Chelatococcus sp. YT9: one gene and its partner. The protein of the gene in region 1 interacts with the protein of each later gene in a pairwise test. Links are inferred from orthologs where the notes say so. Each region holds a gene or a part of one and is shown in the gene's direction. Other genes may lie near its edges.

Region 1 (7,353 bases):
CGGAACACCCTCCGCCTTGTACTTCATGGCCGCGTCGTAGATGGGCATCTCGGCACCGTCGGGCCAGTGCTTCGTGAAGCCGCCCTCCTTGCCCCCGAGCATCTGATTCTTGATGCGGATATTGGCGAAGGTGCCGCGCATCATGACTTCATGGTTGCCGCGGCGGGTGCCGTATTGGTTGAAGTCCTGCGGGCGCACCTGGTGATCGCGGAGATAGTGGCCGGCAGGGCTCGCTTCCTTGATCGAGCCGGCCGGGGAGATGTGGTCCGTCGTGATCGAATCGAGGAACAGACCCATCACCCGTGCCTTCACGATGTCCGTGACCGGCTCGGGTTTCATCTCCATGCCTTCGAAGTAAGGCGGATTCTGCACGTAGGTAGACCCCGAATCCCAGGCATAGGTCTCGCCGGTTGGTACAGCGATCTTCTGCCAATTCTCGTCGCCCTTGAAGACGTCCGCGTATTTCTCCTGGAACATCGTCTTGGTGACGTTCTCACGGATGAACTTGGCGATCTCCTGGTTGGAGGGCCAGATGTCCTTGAGATAGACGGGTTTCCCGTCTGATCCTGTGCCGAGCGGCTCGGTCGTCAGGTCGATCTGCAGCGAGCCGGCGATGGCATAGGCGACGACCAGCGGCGGCGAAGCGAGGTAGTTCGCCTTCACGTCCGGGTTCACGCGGCCCTCGAAGTTGCGGTTGCCGGAGATGACGGCGCCCGCGACGAGGTCGTTCTTGTTGATCGCCTCGGAGATGTTTTCAGGCAGCGGACCGGAGTTGCCGATGCAGGTGGTGCAGCCGAAGCCGACGAGATTGAACCCGAGCGCGTCGAGATCGGTTTGCAGGCCCGAAGCGTTGAGATAGCCCTCGACGACCTGCGATCCTGGCGCGAGCGAGGTCTTCACCCATGGCTTCGACGTGAGGCCGCGCGCCACGGCGTTGCGCGCAAGGAGCCCGGCCGCGATCAGTACGCTGGGGTTGGATGTATTTGTGCAGGACGTAATGGCCGCGATGGTGACGTCGCCATGGCCCAGCGTGAAGTCGGCGTCGGCGACGGCGACGCGCTTGGTCGCCTCGCCCGGCTTCTTGAACTCGCCCTCAAGGGCGGTGAGGAAGCCTTCCTTGGTGCCGGAGAGCAGCACACGGTCCTGCGGGCGCTTGGGGCCGGCGAGCGAGGGCAGCACGGAGCCGATATCAAGCTCGAGGATATCGGAAAAAACAGGATCCGGCGTCCCTGCCTCGCGCCACATCCCCTGCGCCTTGGAATAGGCCTCGACCAGCGCGATGCGGTCGTCGGTGCGTCCGGTTTCGTCGAGATAGGCGATGGTTTCGCTGTCCACGGGGAAGAAGCCGCAGGTCGCACCATATTCCGGCGCCATGTTGCCAATTGTGGCGCGATCGGCGAGCGAGAGATGGTCGAGACCTTCCCCGAAGAATTCGACGAACTTGCCTACCACACCCTTCTTGCGCAACATCTGGGTGACGGTCAGCACGAGGTCGGTCGCCGTGATGCCCTCGTTGAGCTTGCCGGTGAGCTTGAAGCCTATGACCTCGGGTATGAGCATGGAAACGGGCTGGCCGAGCATGGCCGCCTCGGCCTCGATGCCACCCACGCCCCAGCCGAGCACGCCGAGGCCGTTCACCATGGTGGTGTGGCTGTCGGTGCCAACGCAGGTGTCGGGATAGGCGACCGTCTCGCCGTCCTCGGTCTTGGTCCAAACGGTCTGCGCGAGGTACTCGAGGTTGACCTGGTGGCAGATGCCGGTGCCGGGGGGCACGACGCGGAAGTTATCGAAGGCCGACTGGCCCCATTTCAGGAAGCGGTAGCGCTCCTGGTTCTGCTTGTACTCTTCCTCGACGTTCTTGCCGAAGGCGGCATTGTTGCCGAAGAAGTTGACGATCACGGAGTGGTCGATCACGAGGTCGACCGGCACCAGCGGGTTGATGCGCTTGGGATCCCCACCGAGATTGACCATGGCGTCACGCATGGCGGCGAGGTCCACGACCGCTGGAACGCCAGTGAAGTCCTGCATCAGCACGCGCGACGGGCGATAGGCGATCTCCCGCTCGGCCGTGCCGCGGTTCACCAGCCAGTCCTTGATGGCGATGATGTCCTTCTTCGTGACGGAGCGGCCGTCCTCGAAGCGCAAGAGGTTCTCCAGGAGGACCTTCATCGAGAAGGGCAGGCGGGAAATCCCCTCCAGGCCGTTCTTTTCGGCTTCCGGCAGGGAGTAGTAGGTGTAAGTCTTGCCAGCCGCGACAATGGTGCGGCGAGAGGAGAAGCTGTCGACGGATTTGGTCATCGCGTGATCCTTCGGGGACGGACGGCACAGATGTCCTGGTGAGACAGAAATGCCGGCCTGTTGCGCAACAGCGCGCGCCGCCCCGGGGGTGCCCAGGTCCCCGCGCGTCACGCGCGCGGCGCAGCCTGCGCTCTATATAGAGAGTTTCGTGTCGGACTGCTAGACGAATCATAGTCGTTCTAAACTGTCCGTGAAGTCTTTCTTGTCATTCCGCCCTCGCTCTCCGCCACAGAGGTTTGCCATCTTGCGCCTTGAGATCGATCGTCTTTCCTGCCGCCGTTCCGGACGGCTGCTGGTCGAGGACCTGACGCTCACGATCCCCGGTGGCGAGGTGCTTGTGGTCAAGGGGCCTAACGGCGCGGGGAAGTCGACGCTGCTCGCGACGCTTGCCGGGCGGCTCAGGCCGGCCGCCGGCACGATCCGCCTGGCCGGGAATCGCAACTTCGCGGAGCAGCGCGCCGAGGAGGATGCGCCGCTCGCTGAACAGGCGGTCATGGTCGGTCATCGCGACGGCCTGAAAACGGCACTGACCGCGACTGAGAACCTGGTCTTCGCCGCAGCCATGCTGGGGACGCCGGCGACGCCGCAGCAGGCAGCTGCGGCCCTTGATGATCTCGGCCTTGTCCATGTCTCCGATATTCCCGTCGGATATCTCTCGGCGGGCCAGCGGCGGCGAGTGGCATTGGCGCGACTTATTCTGGTCGATCGGCCCGTATGGCTGCTCGACGAGCCCACCGCTGCGCTGGATCTCGCGGCACAGAACGATCTTGCCCATCTCATGCAGCGGCATCTGGCGCGCGGCGGTCTCATCGTTGCAGCTACACATCTTCCGCTTGGGCTCGACGGCGGGAGGGAGCTCACACTTGGGATGAGGGAAGATGGCGGAGATGGCCCCGGCGCGTATCCTGACGTCAGGGATGCTTGGGAGCTCGGCGCATGATGGCCGCTCTCGGTGCTCTTCTCATCCGGGATTTGAAGCTTGCGGCGCGAGTCGGCGGCTCCGGGCTACTCGGGGTGGTGTTCTTCCTGATGCTCGTCACGCTCATTCCCTTCGCGCTTGGGCCGGATCTCAATCTTCTGCGTCGCATCGGCCCGGCCATTCTGTGGATCGCGGCGGTGCTCGCCACCCTCATCGGCCTCGACAGGCTATTTCAGGGCGATGAGGAGGATGGCTCCCTCGATCTCATGCGCATGTCGCGGGTGCCGCTTGAGCTCACCGTTGTCGTCAAGGGTCTCGCACACTGGCTAACGACGGGCTTTCCGCTGGCGCTGCTCTCGCCGTTATTCGGGCTGCTGCTTGCCCAGGAGCCAGATGCGATGCTGGCCGTGATGGCGACACTGATGGTCGGTACGCCGGCTCTCACGTTCATAGGCGGTATCGGGGCGGCGCTGACAGCGAGCCTGCCGCGCGGCGGCCTCATCCTGGCCGTGCTCGTCCTCCCCCTGATGATCCCTACATTGATCTTTGGCGTCTCTGCAGCGCAGGCGGCTCTTGGAGGGACCGTGCCGTTCCTCACACCCTTCCTGGTGCTCGCGGCGCTGAGCCTTGTCGCGATCGTGACCGGTGCCGTCGCGTCCGCGGCAGCGTTACGCGGCGGCGGATAGCAGGAGACCGTTGCGGGCGGCACCGTCGGCCGCTACATCACGATGATGCGGAGGAGCACCATGCCGACCAGCCTTCTATGGGGGCTCGCCAATCCCACGCGCTTCATGGCCTTGTCGGCCCGCATCCTGCCTTGGATGGCGGGTTTGAGCGCGCTTGTAACCGTCGCTGGGCTCTATCTCGCGCTGTTTTCATCGCCGGCCGACTATCAGCAGGGCGAGACGGTCCGCATCATGTATATCCACGTACCAGCTGCCTGGCTTGCGCTTGCGCTCTACACGATCATGAGCGCATCGGCGCTCGGAACGCTGGTGTGGCGCCATCCGCTGGCGGATGTCTCGCAGAAGGCGGCGGCGCCTATCGGGGCCGCCTTCACGTTGCTGTGCCTCATCACAGGCTCTCTCTGGGGCAAGCCCATGTGGGGTACCTGGTGGGTATGGGATGCGCGCCTCACCTCAGTGCTCGTCCTTTTCCTCATCTATCTCGGCATTCTCGCGCTCTGGCGTGCCATCGAAGATCCCGGACAGGCGGCGCGTGCCGTTGCCATTCTCACCTTGGTTGGCTTCGTCAATATTCCCATCGTCAAGTTCTCGGTGGATTGGTGGAACACCCTGCACCAGCCGGCTTCCGTCATCCGCATGGATGGCGCCACGATCGATGCCAGCATGCTGTGGCCGTTGTTCGTGATGGCGATCGGGCTCACGCTGCTGGCCCTGACGCTGCACATGTCCGGCATGCGCAGCGAGATTCTGGCGCGGCGGGTTCGCAGCCTGACCTTGAAGGCCGCTGATCCCTCGGCCGAGCGCCGCCTTCCGCTGGGCGCCGGGTCCGCCGGTGCCGGACCGGCGTGAGGCTCGGGTAATGATTGCGCTCGGTGCACCACATATCGGCTTCGTGCTGGCTGCCTATGGGGCGGCTGCACTGATCGTGTTGGGCCTCGTGGCGCGTGCCGTCCTGGACAGCCGGATGCGGAACAGGGCACTCGGCGCCTTGGCTGCGCGCGGGGTGGCTCGTAACAGAATGCCATCGTCCGGCCACGCTCCGGGTGCAAGTGCCATGCGACATGCCGGCGATAATGGTGGCGCCGCCGGGACCATATCATCGGCACGGGGTGCCGCGGACCAGGATACAGGCGAGGACAAAGAGGGTGGTGCTGCGCGATCCCACAACAACGGACGGAGCGATCGCTCCTGAAGACGGGTCCCTGCGGCGGCGTCGGATCCTGCTTGCGGTGCCACTTGTCATTTTCCTGGCGCTGGCTGTGCTGTTCATGGTGCGATTGTTTGCCGGCGATCCGGCGCGCATCCCGTCAGCGCTCATAGGCCGTCCGGTTCCGGCGTTTTCCTTGCCGCCGCTCGAGGGGCTCGTGCGTGATGGCCAGCCTGTCCCGGGGCTGACCAATGAGAGCTTGTTGGCGGCGGGCCCGAATCAGGTGACGGTGGTGAATATCTGGGCTTCCTGGTGCGCACCATGTCGCGAGGAACATCCGCTCCTGATGAGCCTGGCGCAGGATCCGCGCGTCAAAGTCGTCGGCATCAACTACAAGGACAATTCTGAGAATGCCCGGCGTTTTCTCGGCGCGCTTGGCAATCCGTTCACGGCAGTCGGCGTGGATGCAGCTGGCCGCGCCTCCATCGACTGGGGCGTGTATGGCGTGCCTGAAACCTTTATCGTTAGCCGCGACGGCCGGATTCAACATAAACATATCGGGCCGTTAACCCCCGAGGCGCTGCAAACAAGTATCAAGGCAGCGATCGACAAGGCCGCTTCGCCCTGACGATTCGTTCCCATCCGTCTGACCGGTCCTCACGAGCGGTCATCAGCACCAGCAGGTTCCCTCCCCGGACCACAGCCATCCATGATCGCGCGTTCCCCCAAGCTTCCCAAGGAAAGTGACGTCCTGCTGCTCAGCGCGGAACTCAGCGCAGAGCGGACGGCCAGCCTTGTGCGTATGATCACGGGAATTGTCCTTCTCGCCGCGATCGCGTTTGTCGACCGCAAGAGCGATTTCTCGCCAATCGGCGAGCGCCAGGTTTTCTATGCCCAGCTCACTGTGCTGACGTTGTTCCTGTCGGGCCTTTTGAGCTACGTGCTGGTGCGCATCCGTCTCTGGCGCTGGTGGATGAGCTTTGTCACGGCAACGATCGACATGTTCATCGTTGCCTTCAACATCTGGCTCAACGTCTGGGTCACCGGGCTGACTGGCCAATATATCCTGTCGTTTCCGATCATTGCGGCCCTACCGCTGGTGTTCGCGAGCAATGCATTGCGCCTGCGGCCGAGCGTCCAGATCTACACGACGGTCCTGCTCGTCCTATCGCTGATCGCTGTGGGAATTTTCGCCGCGCCTGCGCAAGTAACGTTCCCGCGCCCCCCTGAGCTCATGGTCCAGGACCAATTCGGCTGGCAGCCAAATTTCGCGCGCGTTGTCATTCTGCTTCTCACTGGCGGCATTCTCATCCTTGCGTCCGCGCGCGGCCGCAAGCTTCTGGTGCGCGCGGTGGAAGAAACAACGATCCGCCTCAATCTCGGCCGCTATTTGCCGGCGGAGCTCGCGCCGGTGCTCGCCGAAGGGCGCATCAGCGAACTTAAGGCCGGCCGCCGAAGCGTTGTGACGTTGATGTTTGTCGACATCCGCGGCTCGACCGCCATGGAGGAAAGCCTGTCACCCTCAGCGGTGGTGGAGCTGATCGGCACGTTTCGTGAGCATGTCATGGCTGCGGCGGCCGCGCATGGCGGCGTCATCGACAAGTTCATCGGCGATGGCGCCTTCCTTGTCTTCGGCATGCCGGAACCCGGCGAGGACGACGCGGCGCGGGCGCTCGCCTGCGGGCGGGCCATTCTGGACCGCATGGACAAATGGAACCTGGAACGCGGCCGGAATGGGTTCGATCCCATCCGCATCGGCATCGGCGTGCATAGCGGAGAGGCGTTCATCGGCGCCATCGGCAACGACATGCGCCTGGACTTCACGGTGCTGGGCGATGCGGTGAACGTTGCCTGCCGCCTCGAGCAGGCGACGAAGCTCCACCAGGTCGCATTCCTCGTGTCAGAGGAAGCGCTCGCCGCTGCCCGTGCCGACCGATCCGGATGGCGCCATATCGGCGAGCAATCCCTGCGCGGCCGGGCCGAACCCATCGAGCTGTTCACGCCCGCCGATCTGAGGGGCTGGGAGACAGCCAGAGCCGAGCCCGCCAGCCAAGCCTCCTGACCCGAACCCGGGTGCTCTGCGGCTGCCGAGCTCTCCTATGCCTCGGGCTGGTCCTTCTCGGGCAGAGAATGGCGCATGATGAGTGGAGTCTGCGCCAGCGCGAAGACGATGGTGATCGGCATCGTCGCGAAAACCTTGAAGTTCACCCAGAAGTCGGTGGACTGGGTTCGCCAGACCACCTCGTTCAAAACCGCAAGGAAGAAGAAGAACAGCCCCCAGCGCCAGGTCAGCTTTCGCCATC
Region 2 (7,333 bases), 1.8 Mb from region 1 along the record:
CTCGCCGATGAGCTGAATGTGCTGATTGAAGCCAATCGCGAGATCCTGGAACGGGCTCGCACCCACGTTGGCAATCTGGCGCATGCACTGAAAACGCCACTCAGCGTCATCTTGAACGAGGCCGATGCCAATGGCGGTCCCCTCGCAGATACGGTGCGCGTGCAGGCCGCCATCATGCGCGATCAGGTAAATTATTATCTCGATCGCGCCCGTGCTGCGGCACTCGCCGGCGCTCTTGGATCCATCACCGAAGTCGTACCCGTCATCGAGGGTCTGCAACGTGCGTTGGAGCGCATCTACCGGCAGCGCGACATTGCCGTCGCAGTCAGCGTTCCCGCCAGCATTCGCTTCCGCGGCGAGAGGCAGGACTTCGAGGCGATGGTCGGCAATCTCATGGACAACGCCTGCAAATGGGCAGAGGCGCGCGTCGAGGTCCGTGCCGAGTTGGAGACCAGCGGCGAGCGCTCGATGCTCGTCGTGACGATCGATGATGATGGCCCCGGACTGATGCCTGAGGTGAGATCGGAGGTGCTGCGACGCGGCCGCCGGTTGGACGAGTCAAAGCCGGGATCGGGCCTTGGCCTTGCGATCGTCGCGGAACTCGCCGGCCTCTATGATGGCTCTCTTAAATTGGACGATGCTCCACTCGGCGGATTGCGTGCAGTATTGGTCCTTCCTGCCCCATGACCGAGTCGTGCAGAGAATGCTATAGTAATTGAGCTAAGTACGACGCTGCAGCCTCCCTGGCCTCCTAATCTAAAAAAAATGGGGGCTTTTCATGAATAGTTTCATGCTAAAAAAGTATATCAAAGTGGCCGCCTTGCAGGTGCCACCTGTCCGGAGACTTTTTCAGCAGCGCGACGAAGCGCGGCAGCGCGTTGGAGACATGCAGACCCAAGCCGCGCGTATGATACCGGATTGCGGGAAAGTGGCTTTCGCCCACTGGGGCGAAGATGCTGTCATCGACTATTTGTTCCGAGACAAGCCCTCGGGCCGCTATCTCGATATAGGCTGCTTCCACCCAGATCTATACTCAAATACCCGTCTGCTCCATGCCAGGGGCTGGAATGGCGTGAATATCGATCCTAATCCCTTCATGATTGAGCAATTCCGTCAACGGCGACCGAACGACGTTAACTTGAACGTGGCCGTTGGGAAGGAGCGCGGTTGTCTTGACTTCTTTGTGTTCCATGAATGGGGATCCAGCAATACCCTTTCGCCGGAGTTCTCCGACAAGATCGCCGAGAGCCAGAACATTCAAGTGCAACGTCGCATTCCCACACAAGTTGTTACGCTTGCTGATGTGATGGAAGAGAACTTCTCCCAAAAAGCTCCCGATTTCATGAATGTCGATGTCGAAAGTCTCGACCTGGAAGTTATTCAGTCTAATGAATGGGAAAAATTCCGGCCTACAATTATTGCTGTTGAGGATTTTGATTTTGACTTCGCCGCCCCGGATGCATCACCAATTTTCAGATTTATGAGATCCGTCGAATATAAGATGATCTCGCGAACGATCTTTACGAGCTTCTTTAGCGAGCAAGGCTTCCGTTTCAGCTGAGGTCCCGTCGCAAGATCGCAGCGAAGGCATCTCTGCAATCTATTAACTGGCTGATTTCGCAATTAAAAAATCCCGCGACAGAATGTCGCCCGATCATGCCCTGAAGTCGGCCGGCGTCCTGCTGTACAGAAGAGGGCATGGTGCTTTGGCTCGTCTTCGCCTTGATGATGGGTGCGGCTATTCTCGCTGTGCTCTGGCCGCTGTCGCGGCCGCTTTCCGTCGATGGTCCGTCGACGGGAGAGAAATCGTTCGTCAAGGATCAGATCCGCGAAATCGAACGCGATGTAGCGCGGGGCTTTCTGTCCCCGGCGGAGAGGGATGTGGCGATTGCCGAAGTCGGGCGCCGTTTTCTGAGAACGGTCTCTGACGAACCGGCCAAATCGCCGGCTCAAGGTGAACCCGCCCTGCGTCGCCGTCGCGCGGCATCGGCTGTCGCCCTGTCGATGATTCCTCTCGTCTCGCTTGCCTTCTACGGCTTGCGAGGCTCCCCGCATTTGCCTGCTGCGCCGTTTTCCGAGCGGTTCCTCGATACGGCGGAGATCGACCTCCAGCAGGCGGTCCGACGGGTAGAGGCGCATCTGGCCAACGCTCCGGAGGACGGGCGGGGCTGGACAATCCTCGCCCCGATTTACATGCGTATGGGCCGTCCGGACGATGCGGTGCGCGCCTATACGGCCTCGCTTCGTCTGGAAGGAGACAATGCCGCCCGTCGCGCAGACTTGGCAGAGGCACAAGTGTTGAGCAGCGGCGGGCTCGTCACCGCGGAAGCCCTGGAGAATTTCAGGGCCGCGCTGAAGCTGGATGCCAAGCTCCCCAAAGCGCGTTACTACATCGCGCTGGCGGCTGAGCAGGACGGGCGTGTGGAGGAGGCTCTAAGCCTTTTCAAGGGCTTGCGTGGCGACGCCGGTCCTGACGCCCCATGGGTGCCGACTGTCGAGACACATATAGCGAAGTTGGAACGCAACGCGCCCGCGGAGGCAATCGCGCGCTTACCGGACGCCGAGCGCGATGAAGCGATCAAAGGGATGGTTGCTGGCCTTGCGGCGCGGCTTGAGGCCGACGGCGGCAATATCGAGGACTGGGTCAGGCTTGTCCGGTCTCATATCGTGCTTGGCGCAAGGGCTGAAGCGCTCGCCGCGCTCTTGAAGGCCCGCGAGCGGTTCAAGTCGGATGAGGCCGCTCTCGCCAAACTCGCTCCGCTAGGGGATGTTCTGCAATCGCCCGCAGCGGATCAATCGCCATGACGCCAAGCGTGGATCCCGGAAGTGTGTATTGGCACAGGTTGCATGGTCGCTCTCCGCGCCTCAAGATCACAGCGTTATTTCCGTGAGCGCCAATGACCCGTAAGCAACGTCGCCTTACCTTGATTGCTGCAGGCGGTGCGGTCGTCGCCATCGCGCTGGCGCTCGTGCTGGTCGCGATGCGGGATACGATCGTATTCTTTCGGGCACCGAGCGACATCGTGAGCATGAATATCCAGCCCGGTACGCGGCTGCGGCTCGGCGGGCTCGTGGCTGAGGGCTCGATTGTCCGAGAGCCCGGTCAGCGGGTCGTTTTCGTTGTGAAGGACGCCAACCATGGCATCACCGTCAACTACACAGGCTTGCTGCCGGATCTCTTCCGTGAGGGGCAGGGCGTGGTGGCGGAGGGTGTCCTGGGAGCGGACAGGCGGTTCACGGCCGACAGTGTCCTCGCCAAGCATGACGAGCGCTATATGCCCCGTGAGGTTGCTGATGCCCTTAAGCAGCAGGGGCTCTGGCAGCATACGGGCGAGGCAGGCCAGGCCGGGGCAACTCAATGATAGTGGAACTCGGCCATTTCGCGCTGACCCTCGCGCTCGCGTTGTCCCTGGTGCAATTTGTTCTGCCGCTGTGGGGGGCGCTTGCCAATGATGAGCCCCTGATGAACGTTGCCGCTCCGGCGGCCCTTGGTACGTTCGGGGCGGTGGGCTTCGCCTTTCTGGCGCTCGCGCATGCCTACGTGACGTCGGATTTCTCGGTTCTCAACGTGGTCGAGAACTCACACACCTTGAAGCCGACGCTTTACAAGATCACCGGTGTGTGGGGAAACCATGAAGGCTCCATGCTGTTGTGGGTCTTCATCCTCGCGCTCTTCGCCGCGCTTGTCGCCATGGCGCGCCACTCGCTGCCACTGCGTCTCAGGGCACTGACCCTCAGCTTCCAGGCCTTGATCGCCAGCGCATTCCTGCTTTTCCTCCTCGCGTCGTCCAATCCCTTTGCGCGGATCAACCCGGCGCCCTTCGAGGGGCAGGACCTCAACCCCATTCTTCAGGACATCGGTCTCGCCATCCATCCGCCGCTCCTCTACATCGGCTATGTCGGCATCTCGATATCCTTCTCCTTCGCGGCCGCGGCCCTTGTGGAAGGACGTATCGACGCGTTGTGGGCCCGGGCTGTCCGACCTTGGACCCTGACGGCATGGGTCTTCCTCACGCTCGGTATCGCGATGGGCTCTTACTGGGCCTATTACGAGCTCGGCTGGGGGGGCTGGTGGTTTTGGGACCCGGTCGAAAACGCCTCGTTCATGCCTTGGCTCGCAGCAACGGCGTTGTTGCACTCCACCGTGGTCATGGAGAAGCGGGATGCGTTGAAAGTTTGGACGATCCTGCTCGCGATCGTCAGCTTTTCGCTTTCTCTGCTCGGCACCTTCCTCGTCCGCTCCGGCGTGCTGACCTCCGTGCACACCTTCGCGACCGACCCGGCACGCGGCGCCTTCATACTCGGTATCCTCGTCTTTTTCATTGGCGGAGCGTTCGCTCTGTTTGCCTGGCGCGCACCGCTCCTGCGTCAGGGAGGGATCTTCGCGCCCGTATCGCGGGAGGGGGCGCTCGTTCTCAATAACCTCTTCCTGGCGACAGCCTGCGCGACCGTTCTCATCGGCACACTTTATCCACTCGCGCTCGAGTCGCTGACTGGGGAGAAGATCTCTGTCGGTGAGCCCTATTTCGAGGCGACCTTCCTCCCGATCATGCTGCCGCTGCTCTTTCTTATCCCCATCGGCCAGACGCTGGCGTGGAAACGAGGGGACCTGCTCGGCGCAGCCCAACGCCTGATGGGGGCCTTCGCCCTCGCCATTGGCGTCGCTCTGGTGGTGATCGCGATCACCGAGGGTGGACCAGTCCTCGCCATCGTCAGCATCGGGCTGGGTTTTTTCATCATTTTCGGTGCCGTGTCCGATACGATCATGCGGTGTTGGCCAAGGGGCGCGAAGCTCGGCATCGTCTGGCGGCGTGCCATTGGCCTGCCCCGGTCCGCATGGGGCACGACCCTGGCTCATGCGGGCGTCGGCGTCGTGGTAATCGGCATCGCCGCTTCAGCCTGGAGCACCGAGGACATCACGCTCGTCAGGCCGGGCGGGAGCATCCAGACCGGCCCCTATACTCTGCGCCTGGAAGGTGTGTTTCCGCGTGCTGCCAACAACTACCGCGAGGATGTGGCTCGGTTCGCGGTTTCGCGTCATGGCCGGCCCCTCGGCACCATGGAGGCATCCAAGAGGTTGTATACGACGCGTGGCACGCCGACGACCGAAGCGGGGATCATGACGATCGGCTTCGGCCAACTCTATGTCAGTCTTGGCGATAACGAAGCCGAAGGCGCCATCGGCCTGAGGGCCTATTGGAAGCCTTATGTCACCCTGATCTGGCTGGGGTCTATCATCATGGCCGTGGGCGGGGCGTTGTCCCTGACCGATCGGCGCATCCGCGTCGGAATCCCGCGCCGCCGCATGGATGTCTCTGCCGTGCCTGCGGAGTGAGCGATGTCTGGGCTCTCGATAGCAGGTTCTCTCTCCTTTCGCCGCTCGTGTGACCAGTCCCGGGGCAGGGCGGTCGCGGCTGTCCTTTTCATTGCCGTCCTGTTCTTTGCCAGCAGTGTCTCGCCGACGCGAGCCGTGGAGTTCGACGAGATCCTCCCCGACAAGGCGCTGGAGGCTCGGGCTCGCACGATCTCGTCCGGCCTGCGCTGTCTTGTTTGCCAGAATCAATCAATTGACGATTCGAACGCGCCGCTCGCGCGAGATCTGCGTATTCTCGTCCGCGAGCGTTTGAAGGCCGGCGATAGCGACGATCAGGTCCGGGCCTTTTTGGTCGCGCGCTACGGTGAGTTCGTGCTGCTCAAGCCTCCGATGACAATGACGACGGTGCTGCTCTGGGGAGCGCCGTTTCTCATTCTCGGCTGCGGAGCCATTGCCATCGCGCTTGGCGTGAGACGTCGCCGCCGGCAGACCCGTGCTGTTCCTCTCAGTGACGAAGAGAAAGCGCGGCTGGAAGCTGCGCTGGGCGGCGATTGAAGGCCCTTGAGCATCGGCGCGGCCTGCGCTGTTTGCCTGTCTCACGTCCCCTTTGAATCTTACGAAGAATTCATGGTTTTGAGAGGGTGCTGTAAGGGGCGGTTTGTCATTGTCTGTTGCGAAGAGGGGGCGCGATGACCGCGTCCTGCGCACGGGAGCCTTGGGGGATGGGGCTTTTGTGTGAGCGTGACTGGAAAGACGATGATGATGGACAAGAATTTGCAGAGCCCTGCCGCGTCTCGGACGGATCGCCAGGCTGGCGTGTCGGCGCCCCGGTCGAACCGGCGCAAGTCTTTGTTGCTGGGGGCGGTGGCACTGGCGGCCCTGGGCACGGCGGGCGTGCTGCAGGGTCTGGTTGCCCCGCCTTATGGTCCGGCCTATGCGCAGCAGATCGCGCCGGCGCCAGCGGTGACGGTGCCCGGTCAGGCCTCCTTCGCCGATCTCGTCGACCGGGTGAAGCCGGCTGTGGTGTCGGTTCAGGTGAAGGTGGCGATCGACAACGTCCGCGATGAGGGCGGCATGCAGCGCTTCGGCGGCCAGCCGGATGACGGCGAGTTCGGCATGCCCGGCATGGGTCCGGGTGGCCCTGGCAACCCCTTCGAGCAGTTCTTCCGCCGCTTCGGTGGCGAGGGCGGGCCGCGCGGCGGCCAGCGCCAGCAGCCGCGCCGCTTCGGCGAGGCGCAGGGGTCGGGCTTCTTCATCAGCCAGGACGGCTATGTCGTCACCAACAACCATGTGGTCGAGAAGGGCTCGGAGATCCAGGTGAAGATGGATGACGGGCGCAGTCTCACGGCCAAGGTCATCGGCACCGACCCGAAGACGGATCTGGCGCTTCTGAAGGTCGATGAGGCCGGCCCGTTCCCCTATGTGCCGCTGGCGGGCGTGGCCCCGCGGGTCGGCGACTGGGTGGTGGCGGTCGGCAATCCCTTCGGGCTTGGCGGCACGGTGACGGCGGGCATCGTCTCGGCGCGAGGCCGTGACATCGGAGCCGGCCCCTATGACGACTTCATCCAGGTCGATGCGCCGATCAACAAGGGCAATTCCGGCGGCCCGACCTTCAACCTGTCCGGCCAGGTGGTGGGCGTGAACACGGCGATCGCCTCGCCATCGGGTGGCAATGTGGGCATCGCCTTCGCCATTCCGTCGGAGACGGTGCAGTCGGTGGTGCAGCAGCTGAAGGACAAGGGCGCGGTGAGCCGCGGCTATATCGGCGTGCAGATCCAGCCGGTGACGGCGGATATCGCGGCGGGCCTTGGGCTCGACAAGGCGGAAGGGGCGATCGTGGCGCGCGTCGAGGACAATGGTCCGGCGGCCAAGGCCGGCCTGAAGGCGGGCGATGCGATCGTGGCGCTCGATGGCAAGGCGGTCAGCGACGCGCGTGCCCTGTCGCGGGAGATCGCCGGCCATGCGCCGGGCTCCAAGCTCGACCTGACGGTGTGGCGCGACGGCAAGACGCAGAAGATC

The links.
Region 2: the proteins of KIO76_RS06240 (region 1) and ccmE interact in binary tests that used the Escherichia coli proteins (3 or more experiments, as listed by UniProt). The link is inferred for Chelatococcus sp. YT9 from one-to-one orthologs.

The regions. Positions count from the first base shown.
Region 1 is NZ_JAHBRW010000001.1:1,378,127-1,385,479, reverse strand. What follows is about bases 3,016-5,857. They hold KIO76_RS06240 (heme ABC transporter permease), read left to right. Parts: upstream 3,016-3,963; coding sequence 3,964-4,752; downstream 4,753-5,857. Other genes in these bases: KIO76_RS06225 (adenylate/guanylate cyclase domain-containing protein), read left to right, coding at 5,760-5,857; KIO76_RS06230 (DsbE family thiol:disulfide interchange protein), read left to right, coding at 5,133-5,678; KIO76_RS06235 (heme exporter protein CcmD), read left to right, coding at 4,763-5,095; ccmB (heme exporter protein CcmB), read left to right, coding at 3,235-3,903; ccmA (heme ABC exporter ATP-binding protein CcmA), read left to right, coding at 3,016-3,238. Outside these bases: aconitate hydratase AcnA, read right to left, coding at 1-2,298; more of ccmA, read left to right, coding at 2,543-3,015; more of KIO76_RS06225, read left to right, coding at 5,858-7,112; KIO76_RS06220 (septation protein A), read right to left, coding at 7,148-7,353. UniProt on the Escherichia coli protein: Required for the export of heme to the periplasm for the biogenesis of c-type cytochromes.
Region 2 is NZ_JAHBRW010000001.1:3,179,713-3,187,045, forward strand. The notes cover bases 1,808-4,629. They hold ccmE (cytochrome c maturation protein CcmE), read left to right. Parts: upstream 1,808-2,897; coding sequence 2,898-3,362; downstream 3,363-4,629. Other genes in these bases: ccmI (c-type cytochrome biogenesis protein CcmI), read left to right, coding at 1,808-2,805; KIO76_RS14580 (heme lyase CcmF/NrfE family subunit), read left to right, coding at 3,359-4,629. Also shown: KIO76_RS14560 (sensor histidine kinase), read left to right, coding at 1-687; KIO76_RS14565 (FkbM family methyltransferase), read left to right, coding at 779-1,561; more of ccmI, read left to right, coding at 1,699-1,807; more of KIO76_RS14580, read left to right, coding at 4,630-5,335; KIO76_RS14585 (cytochrome c-type biogenesis protein), read left to right, coding at 5,339-5,869; KIO76_RS14590 (Do family serine endopeptidase), read left to right, coding at 6,074-7,333. UniProt on the Escherichia coli protein: Heme chaperone required for the biogenesis of c-type cytochromes. Transiently binds heme delivered by CcmC and transfers the heme to apo-cytochromes in a process facilitated by CcmF and CcmH.